Regions from separate parts of the Anaerobacillus sp. ABA4_114 genome, predicted to be linked through region 2. Evidence: riboswitches for the same ligand, from Rfam matches in the RefSeq annotation. Region 2 holds a riboswitch; the other holds the start of a gene.
What was found. A riboswitch is a leader RNA that binds a small molecule or an ion and turns the genes downstream of it on or off. The one in region 2 is predicted to bind S-adenosylmethionine.

Region 1 (4,804 bases), 240 kb from region 2:
CATATGCCACTTTTTCCCCATGGAGAAAAGAGTGTGTTTCAGGCTGATGCGTTAATGCGTTATGGATGGCATGCGCTCCAGCAACCCGCCCATACTGATCGCCGAAACCTCCTACCATTCCGCTTGTTAAGAGATTCGTTTCGATCACTTTTATAAACGATTCACTTAGATGGTTGTTTCTCTGATCGACCAATGCTTTCTCTCCATGTTCTAACAGCACATCACGACAGCTTTTCGCAGCAACATACGCAAAATGAATCGGTACTGAATGTGAAGGAAGCGTTTCGATGATGCTTCTCGCTTCATACCATTTTGCGAGTGTATCTCCAATTCCAGCACGTAGGAATCCAGGCGGTGAGTCGAGCAAGATTTCAGGTTCCACTAAAACAAGGTGCGTGCTCCTTGGGTAAACAATATGTTTTTGGAACTCTCCTTCCTCTGAATAAATCACACTGAGAGGCGTACACGCTGCACATGTTGAAGCGAGTGTAGGTATAAGTGCAGTTTCAATCAATAGTTCATTCGCAACTGCTTTTGCAACATCAAGAACCTTACCACCTCCCACACCGATGATAAGATCGGCACCATGAAGTCGAGCGAGCTCAGCTTGCCTTGTTATCTCAGCATTTGAGCACTCTCCTCTGTACCTCGAATACGCTACTTTGAATCTGGAGAGATCAGGTAGATAAGGAGTAGCTGCATCCCAAGATTTTTCTCCGTGAATAAAAAAAATGTTTTGGAACCCACCTTGCTCCAATCGATCTGGAAGTTCATCCAAAACACCTTGCTGACACTGATAGTGCCCCGGGGTTGCTCGAACATGAATTGGTTCCATAAGAAAACTCCTTTCGTGAGTCTAGTCCTTCTTAAGCCGTGCTGCCATTACATTACCGAGAGATTGAAGCCCCTGAACGAGTACGATCAGCAAGAACACCGTTACGTACATCACGTCGACTTCGTAACGAAGATGCCCATAGCGATAAGCAAGGTCACCTAATCCACCTGCTCCGACAAGCCCTGCCATCGCGGTGGCTCCGATCAAACCAATCGTCGCAATCGTAAGTCCTAATACGATGGAAGAACGCGATTCTCTTACAAGTACATGCCAGATGATATGACGTGTCTTAATCCCCATCGCCTCATATGCTTCAACGACGCCTCGATCCACCTCAAGAAGAGCGGACTCCATCAACCTTGCTATGTAAGGAGCAGTAAAGACGACGAGCGGCACGATCACGCCCTTCACTCCGATCGTAGTGCCTGCGATAAACTTTGTAAAAGGCAGGATGAAAAACAATAAGATGATGAACGGGATGGACCTGATCACATTGATCACAGCGTTTAACAATCGAAAAAGGATCTTGTTATCTAGCGCCTTCCCAGGTCTTGTTAGCACGAGAAGCACACCGAGTGGTAATCCTAACAGCACTGAAATTAACAGCGAGATTCCCACCATCTGGAACGTTTCGATGATCGCACTCCAAATATCCGCGCCCCATAGATCGATAAATTCCGAAATCTTAGCTGACATGCGCGTTCACCTCCGGTACATACCCTTCTACAAAAATTCCCCGTTCTTCTAAGAACATAACCGCTCTCTTCGTTTCTAAATCTTCTCCTTCAAGATGAACGACTAATCTACCAAAAGGTTGATCCTTAAGTTGCGTAATATTCCCTGCAAGAATAGATGGATAAATATCAAAGTTTTTACTAAGGAGCGCAAGTGCAGGCTTTCCTGACGATTCTCCTACGAAGGAAAGCGTCACGATTTGTCCCTTCGACTCAAGCTTCTTCACGAGGGATTCAGGTACGTCATCTTGAAACAGCGATTGTACGAATCGTTTCGTCGTAGGCGTCTTTGGTCTGCTAAATAGATCAACAACGGGTCCTTGTTCAATGATGCGTCCGTTTTCCATCACGGCCACTTCATGACAAATCTTTTGAACCACGTGCATTTCATGTGTAATGAGTAAAATCGTTAGTCCGAACTCCTGGTTGATTTGCTCTAGTAAAGATAAAATCGACTCAGTTGTGTCTGGATCGAGCGCGCTCGTTGCTTCGTCACAAAGAAGAACTTCTGGTTCATGCGCTAGCGCGCGTGCAATCGCTACTCTTTGTTTCTGTCCACCTGAGAGCTGTCCAGGATACACGTCGATCTTATCTTCTAGTCCTACAATCTGTAGATACTTTCTTACACGCGAATCGATTTCCTTTTTTGAAACGCCAGTGAGCTTAAGGGGGATGGCGATATTTTGATAAACCGTCCCCGTTTTTAATAGATTGAACGACTGAAAGATCATTCCGATTCGCTGACGTGTTTTCTTTAACTTGCCAGCTGATAGACCGGTTAACTCTACATCATTAATGAACACTTTCCCTTCTGTTGGTCTCTCTAACAGATTGACCGTTCGAACGAGGGTACTTTTACCAGCGCCACTATAACCGATCACACCATAGATCTTTCCCTTTTCAACGTTAAGGTCAACGCTATCCAGAGCCTTCGTAACAGTAGTTCCGGTTTGAAACGCTTTTGAGATATTTTCTAGTCGTATCATTTCCTTCTCTCCTTTACCGAAATTACCAGGATGCTATGACTGAGCCGTTGAATTCTTCTTTAATAAACTTCTTAACTTCATCTGACTGATAATAGTCCACTAGTTTATTGATTCTCTCGTCGTCTTTATTCTCGGTTTTTGTTGCGATTACGTTCACCCAAGGAGAATCTTCTGGTTCCATTACGAGAGAATCTTCAGTTGGAACCCGACCGCTTTCCATCGCATAGTTCGTGTTGATCGCAGCGATGGCAAGCTCACCTAGCTGTCTTGGAATCTGCGATGCTTCAAGAGGAACAAACTCAAGATTCAACGGGTTCTTCTCAATATCCTTAATCGTTGCTTCAACACCTACACCGTCTTTTAATTCAATGATCCCTGCTTCCTCAAACAACATAAGAGCTCGGGGTTCTCCAGTAGAGTGATTCGGTAATCCTACTTTGTCACCTTTCTTCAAATTATCAAGGTTCTCATATTGATCGGAATAGATGCCCATCGGAAAATTAATCGTCGTCGCAACCTTAGATAATTCCATTCCGCGCTCTTCTACAAAATCATTTAAATACGGTTCGTGCTGAAAAACATTCGCATCGAGTTCCCCTTCATCAAGAGCCTTGTTAGGCATAACGTAATCGTTAAACGCCACTACATCGATCTCGAAACCATCTTTCTCAGCAACTTCTTTTACTTTCTTCATCACATCTTCATGCGGACCCGCTGTTACCCCTACCTTTAGCGGCCCTTCGTTTGAATCACCTGACTCTGCACTGCCAGAACACCCAGCTGCGACAATTAATAATAATGCACCTACTAGTAGTGATAGTTTCTTCATTCTCCTAACTCCCTTTCTCTCCTATAGTCATTTAAAGCGTCTTTGCACTAAATTACGTAAACGCACGATATCACCAGAGCGTCGGTTCCCTCCTTTGTTTCAAACCCCATAAACGAAAAAACTCTCTCTGATGAACAGAGAGAGTTGGGTGTTTTGCACTATGTAACTCTCTCTCATCTTTCAAACGATCGCTCGTTTGCTGGAATTAGCACCTTTCTCACGAACTGAGATGGTTGCCGGGCGTCAATGGGCCAGTCCCTCCGCCACTCTTGATAAGAGTTTGAATTATTCATATTGTTTAACTATTCTCAATAGTATAGTACCTCACTCACCGAACGTCAAGGGCTTTTTCGACGTGGTACCGATGCGGTGCCTGTCACCCCTCACATTATGTCGATTAATTTTTCTCGCTTTCGAGGTGTTCATCAAACCAGCCGATCAGATGGTTCAATCGCTCTACCCTTAACTCAGGATGTCCGTTTCTTGAAAGGTTATGATCTGATTCTGGAAATCTTACAAACTTCGTCTTTTTCTCACGGTGCTTCAACGCAACGAACAACTGCTCACCTTGCTCGATCGGGCATCGGTGGTCCAGTTCGCTGTGGAGAATAAGAAGCGGTGTTTTGATTTGATCAACATATTTCAATGGTGAATGATTCCATAGCTTTGTTGGATCTTCATCGAGGTCAGCTCCCACTTCCCACTTAGTGAAGAAATAACCTATGTCGCTTACTCCGTAGAAGCTTAACCAGTTGGAGATCGAGCGCTGCGTTACAGCCGCCTTGAACACATTCGTTTTGCCAACGATCCAGTTCGTCATGAATCCGCCATAGCTGCCGCCTGTAACGAACAATTTCTCAGAATCTATGAAGCTCGTTTGCGCGACAGCTGCTTCTATCCCTGCCATGACATCGTCATAGTCGCCGCCACCATAGTCGCCACGGCATCCATTCACGAACTCCTGACCATATCCTTGACTACCGCGAGGATTCGTATAGACTACTGCATATCCTCTTGATGCAAGAAGCTGAAATTCGTGCATGAATGAATTCCCATACATCATGTGGGGACCGCCATGAATTTCTAAAACTGTTGGATACTGCTTCCCTTCCTCGAAGGAAGTCGGTTTCATGATCCACCCCTGTATATTCAGTCCATCTCTGCTTTCATAGGTGTACGGTTGTGGAGTGGAAAGCGAATCCGCACTCAACACCTCTTCATTACAGGAAGTGATTCTTTCTATCGAGCTTTCTCCTTCTAAGGATAGCGTATAGATATCACCAACATTCACCGGATCACTGATCGCTACCGCAGCTTCACCACCCGCTACGTGAAGTGCGTAGTGGTGCCTGTCACCCCCCGCTATTTGTCGAAGGGTGCCATCTAGATGAATGGAATAGATTCCTGTGTTTCCATGTTC
Region 2 (4,804 bases):
ATTGAAGAAGTGAAGGCAAATGTTTTAGCAATTAGTTTTAAAGGTGATTTAATTTACCCTCCTAAAGATCTTGAAGCTTTATTTTCGCTTAAGGCGCGTTTTACGATCGTTGATACAAAGTATGGTCATGATGGATTCCTCGTTGAATTTGATAGATGGGGGCAATTGATTAAAGAACAATTACAAGAACCGTCAAAAATACAAAGGAGTGGATAAGAGATGGCAGAGAAGCGTTATAACCTAGAAACGATTGGCATCCATGGTGGTTTACAGGCAGATCCAGCTACAGGAGCGAGAGCACTACCGATCTATCAATCCAACGCGTACAAATTTAACAGCACGGAACATGCAGCTGATTTGTTTGGTTTAAAAGAAGAAGGGTTTATTTATTCTAGAATTGGTAATCCGACGGTAGGAACGCTTGAAGAACGGGTTGCGGAGCTTGAAGGCGGAATTGGAGCACTCGGTCTTGCAAGTGGTATGGCAGCTATTACAAACGCGATTTTAAATATTGCGAATAGCGGTGATGAAATTGTTTCTGCTTCTACTTTATATGGCGGGACATATAATCTTTTTTCAACGACGCTTCCTAAATACGGAATAAAAACCAACTTTGTTGATCCGAAAGATCCGGAATCGTTTAGAAGTGCGATTACTCCTAATACAAAAGCAATTTTTGCAGAAACGATTGGTAATCCAGGTCTTCACGTACTCGATATCGAGAAAGTGGCTGAAATTGCTCATGAAGCTGGCATTCCGCTTATCATCGACAATACCTTCGCAACACCATATTTATGTAGACCGATCGAGCATGGTGCTGATATTGTTATTCATTCTGCGACGAAGTGGCTTGGTGGTAACGGTTCAACGATGGGAGGTTTGATCGTCGATAGTGGAAAGTTCGATTGGAATTCATCTAAATTCCCAGGCTTTATCGAACCAGATCCTTCCTATCACAACATCGTTTATGCAGAGGCCCTGCCTGAAGCAGCTTTCATCATAAAAGCTCGTGTTCAACTATTACGAGACACAGGCGCCTCATTGAGTCCTTTTAACGCTTTCCAAATCGCATTAGGAATTGAGACACTTCACGTTAGAATGAAGGAACATGTTGCAAACACGCGTAAAATCGTTACCTATTTGAAAGAAAACCCCGCAGTTGAGTGGGTGAGTTATCCTGAAGAAGAAAATCATCCGTCAAAGACCTTAGCTGCAAACTATTTACCAAAAGGTGCGGGAGCCGTAGTCGTCTTCGGAATAAAAGGCGGCCGCGAAACCGGAGCAGGAATTATTAACTCAGTAAACCTGTGGTCACATGTGGCAAACGTTGGGGATGCAAAAAGCTTGATCATTCATCCTGCAAGCACAACTCACCAGCAGTTAAGTGCAGAAGAACTAACCGCTGCGGGTGTTCGAGATGACTTGATCCGCTTGTCGGTAGGCATCGAACATATCGATGATCTTATCGACGATTTGGATCAGGCAATTTCAAAAGCAAGAATAGAAGCAAGTGTATAGCAAAACTAAATAAATCACTCTTATCCAGAGAGGCAGAGGGACTGGCCCGATGATGCCCGGCAACCTTTAAGCAAGATGCTTAAAAAGGTGCTACTTCCTGCAGAATAGCTACTATTCTGAGAGATAAGAGGAGGCAAAAGCCCTCTTCTTATTGAAGTGGGCTTTTTTTATATTTACTACAACACAATTACTGGAGGAATTACGATGACACAACAATATCAGTTCGACACACTTTCCCTACACGGAGGCCAATCCCCAGATCCAACGACTGGCTCGAGAGCAGTACCGATTTATCAAACGAGCTCGTACGTTTTTCATGATAGTGAACATGCCGAGCGATTATTTTCCCTTGATGAACCAGGAAACATTTACTCCCGGATTGGAAATCCCACGGTGGATGTTTTTGAGAAACGAATGGCTCTGCTTGAAGACGGGGTCGCAGCGGTTGCAACTTCATCAGGTCAGGCAGCAATCGCACTTTCTATTCTGAATATCGCAAGTGCGGGTGACGAGATCGTAGCGGCTTCTAACTTATACGGCGGTACTTATAACTTATTTGCGGTAACCCTCCCGAGATATGGGATCAACGTAAAGTTTGTCGATCCAACAGATCCAGAAAACTTTAGAAAAGCGATAACTGATAAAACAAAAGGCGTTTTCGCTGAAATCATCGGGAACCCAAGCTTGTCTGTACTGAATGTAGAAAAAGTCTCAGCAATCGCACATGGAGCAGGCATTCCATTGATCGTCGATAATACGTTTGCCACTCCATACGCATGTAAGCCACTCACTTTAGGAGCAGATATCGTTGTACATTCTGCGACGAAGTGGATCGGTGGCCACGGTACATCGATTGGAGGAGTAGTCATCGACGGAGGTCGTTTTAATTGGAACTTTCCGAAGTTTCCAACGTTCACTGAACCTGACGATAGCTACAACGGCATTCGCTATGCGATTGATTTTGCGACTCTTGCGTTCAGCACAAAATTACGTGTCCAGCTCCTTCGAGACTTTGGGTCTTGTTTGAGTCCATTCAATGCCTTTCTTCTTTTACAAGGACTTGAGACGCTTCATCTCAGAGCGGAAAAACATAATGAGAATGCACTTAAGCTAGCAACCTATTTACAAGATCATCCTGCAGTAGAGTGGGTGAGCTATCCTGGTCTCCCAAGTCATCCTTCCTATCATGATGCGAAAGAAATTTTAACGAATGGTTTTGGTGCAGTTGTGAACTTTGGCATAAAAGGAGGAAAGGAAGCAGGGCGTAAGCTCATTGATCATGTTTCACTTTGGTCTCACCTTGCAAATGTGGGGGATGCGAAAAGCTTGATCATTCATCCAGCGAGTACGACTCATCAGCAGTTGAGTAGAGAGCAGCTAGAGAAAGCGGGAGTAAAAGAAGAACTGATTCGCCTATCTGTCGGTGTAGAAGGTGCAGACGATTTAATCTTCGACTTGGATCAATCGCTTCGTAAAGCGGCAGGTCTAGAAACGGATACTCGTATCGTCATCAATGATGAAGGTGAAATTCAATGGGCACTTCAAAGTCCTTATGAAAAAGAAGTGATCGATGGTGTTGAAACGCAAAGACAGAAAACACTTGCCGTCGTTGGTCTAAGTGGGAACGAATCGCGACCGAGTCACCGATTAGCAAGGAAGATGCAAAGGCTAGGTTACAAGATAATCCCTGTGAATCCGAAGGCAGATACAATCCTAGGTGAAAAAGCGTATCCCGATTTAAAAAGTGTCCCACATTCAATTGATGTCGTGCAGGTGTTTAGAAGTCCTGAGGCAGCTGTTGAAATCGCAAGAGAAGCAGGGGAGATCAAGCCACGCATATTCTGGCTGCAAGAAGGGGTGGTATCTGAAGAAGCTGCACAAATAGCAGCAGACGCTGGTTTACAAGTTGTTCATAATCGATGCACATATAAAGAAGCCCAGAGGCTAAGAGGCACGATTTCAACATATGCATGTGAACTTTAAAAAGGAGAGGGAGAAACCATTATGAAGAGAATTCCATGGATTGATTTAAGAAGTTTCGTTGCACTCGCACTGATCGCGGCGTTGATTATTAGTGCAGGCTGTTCTTCTTCAGACGCTTCTTCAAAAGAAGGGCCTGATGAAATCAGAGTGGATTACGCTTACTATTCTCCTACTAGTCTTGTCGTGAAGAAGCAAGGGCTTCTTGAAGAGGAGTTTGAGGACGAGGACATCAACATCGAATACGTATTGAGTCAAGGAAGTAACAAAGCGCTTGAATTCTTAAATAGTAACAGTATTGATTTTGGTTCAACGGCAGGTGCAGCGGCACTGATGGCAAAAGCAAAAGGAGCACCGATTAAAAACGTGTATATTTATTCAAAGCCAGAATGGACAGCACTCGTTACTGGAAAAGATTCAAGTATTCGTAGTGTAGAAGATTTAAAAGGTAAAAAGGTAGCCGCAACGCTCGGTACGGATCCTTACATCTTCTTGCTCCGTTCTTTGAATGAAGTGGGGTTAACTCAAGATGATATCGAACTTGTGAATCTTCAACATGGAGACGGGGCATCTGCCTTAAGTACTGGTCAGGTAGATGCTTGGGCAGGACTGGACCCTCATATGGCGCGTCTTGAACTAGAAACAGGAGCAGAACTTTTCTATCGAAATGCAGATTTGAATACGTATGGTTTCTTGAACACACGGACAGAGTTTGCTGAAAAATATCCTGAACACGTGAAACGAGTGATTAGCGTTTACGAGAAAGCTAGAAAATGGGTGATCGAACACCCGGAAGAGGCAGCTGAGCTATTAGCTGAAGAAGCTGATATCCAACTTGACGTAGCAAAAAAGCAGCTTGAAAGAAATGATTTTTCAAGTCCCGTTCCTGGTGAAGAACAGAAGAAAGCGATTGTTGAAGCAGGAAACGTACTACAAAAAGGGGAGATTATTGAGCCAGATGCTGATATTGAAACGTTAACGGATGAATTGATCGATCCATCGTTTGCGGAAGAAGTCATCCAGAAATAGAAAGGGGATAAGAGATCCATGGCAAAAAACCATACGGAAGCAATCCCCTTAAAGGGGGTTACGGGTAAAGCCTCGCCTAAACCGTTCAATTTACATCCGATTCTTATAGGAAGTATTCTCCCTTTCATATTGTTAGTTGTTTGGGAAACGCTGAGTCGGTTAGGGGTGATCCCTTCCTATCTACTTCCAGCTCCAACAGTAATCTTTAACACGATTGTCGATCTAGGAGCTGATGGCTCTCTCTTTGGCCATATTGGAATCACGCTTTATCGGATTT

Region 1: another riboswitch for S-adenosylmethionine. It lies ahead of ACXAEY_RS03005 (MetQ/NlpA family ABC transporter substrate-binding protein); the one in region 2 lies ahead of ACXAEY_RS04225 (PLP-dependent aspartate aminotransferase family protein).

The regions. Positions count from the first base shown of each region.
Region 1 is NZ_JBSWUM010000001.1:620,060-624,863, reverse strand. Features, by position in the region: gene ACXAEY_RS03020 (iron-containing alcohol dehydrogenase family protein) at 1-835, opposite strand, end outside; gene ACXAEY_RS03015 (methionine ABC transporter permease) at 857-1,531, opposite strand; gene ACXAEY_RS03010 (methionine ABC transporter ATP-binding protein) at 1,521-2,555, opposite strand; gene ACXAEY_RS03005 (MetQ/NlpA family ABC transporter substrate-binding protein) at 2,578-3,384, opposite strand; SAM riboswitch class I at 3,555-3,663, opposite strand; gene ACXAEY_RS03000 (S9 family peptidase) at 3,782-4,804, opposite strand, start outside.
Region 2 is NZ_JBSWUM010000001.1:861,873-866,676, forward strand. Features, by position in the region: gene metX (homoserine O-acetyltransferase MetX) at 1-216, shown strand, start outside; gene ACXAEY_RS04220 (O-acetylhomoserine aminocarboxypropyltransferase/cysteine synthase family protein) at 220-1,518, shown strand; SAM riboswitch class I at 1,536-1,648, shown strand; gene ACXAEY_RS04225 (PLP-dependent aspartate aminotransferase family protein) at 1,723-3,501, shown strand; gene ACXAEY_RS04230 (aliphatic sulfonate ABC transporter substrate-binding protein) at 3,523-4,527, shown strand; gene ACXAEY_RS04235 (ABC transporter permease) at 4,546-4,804, shown strand, end outside.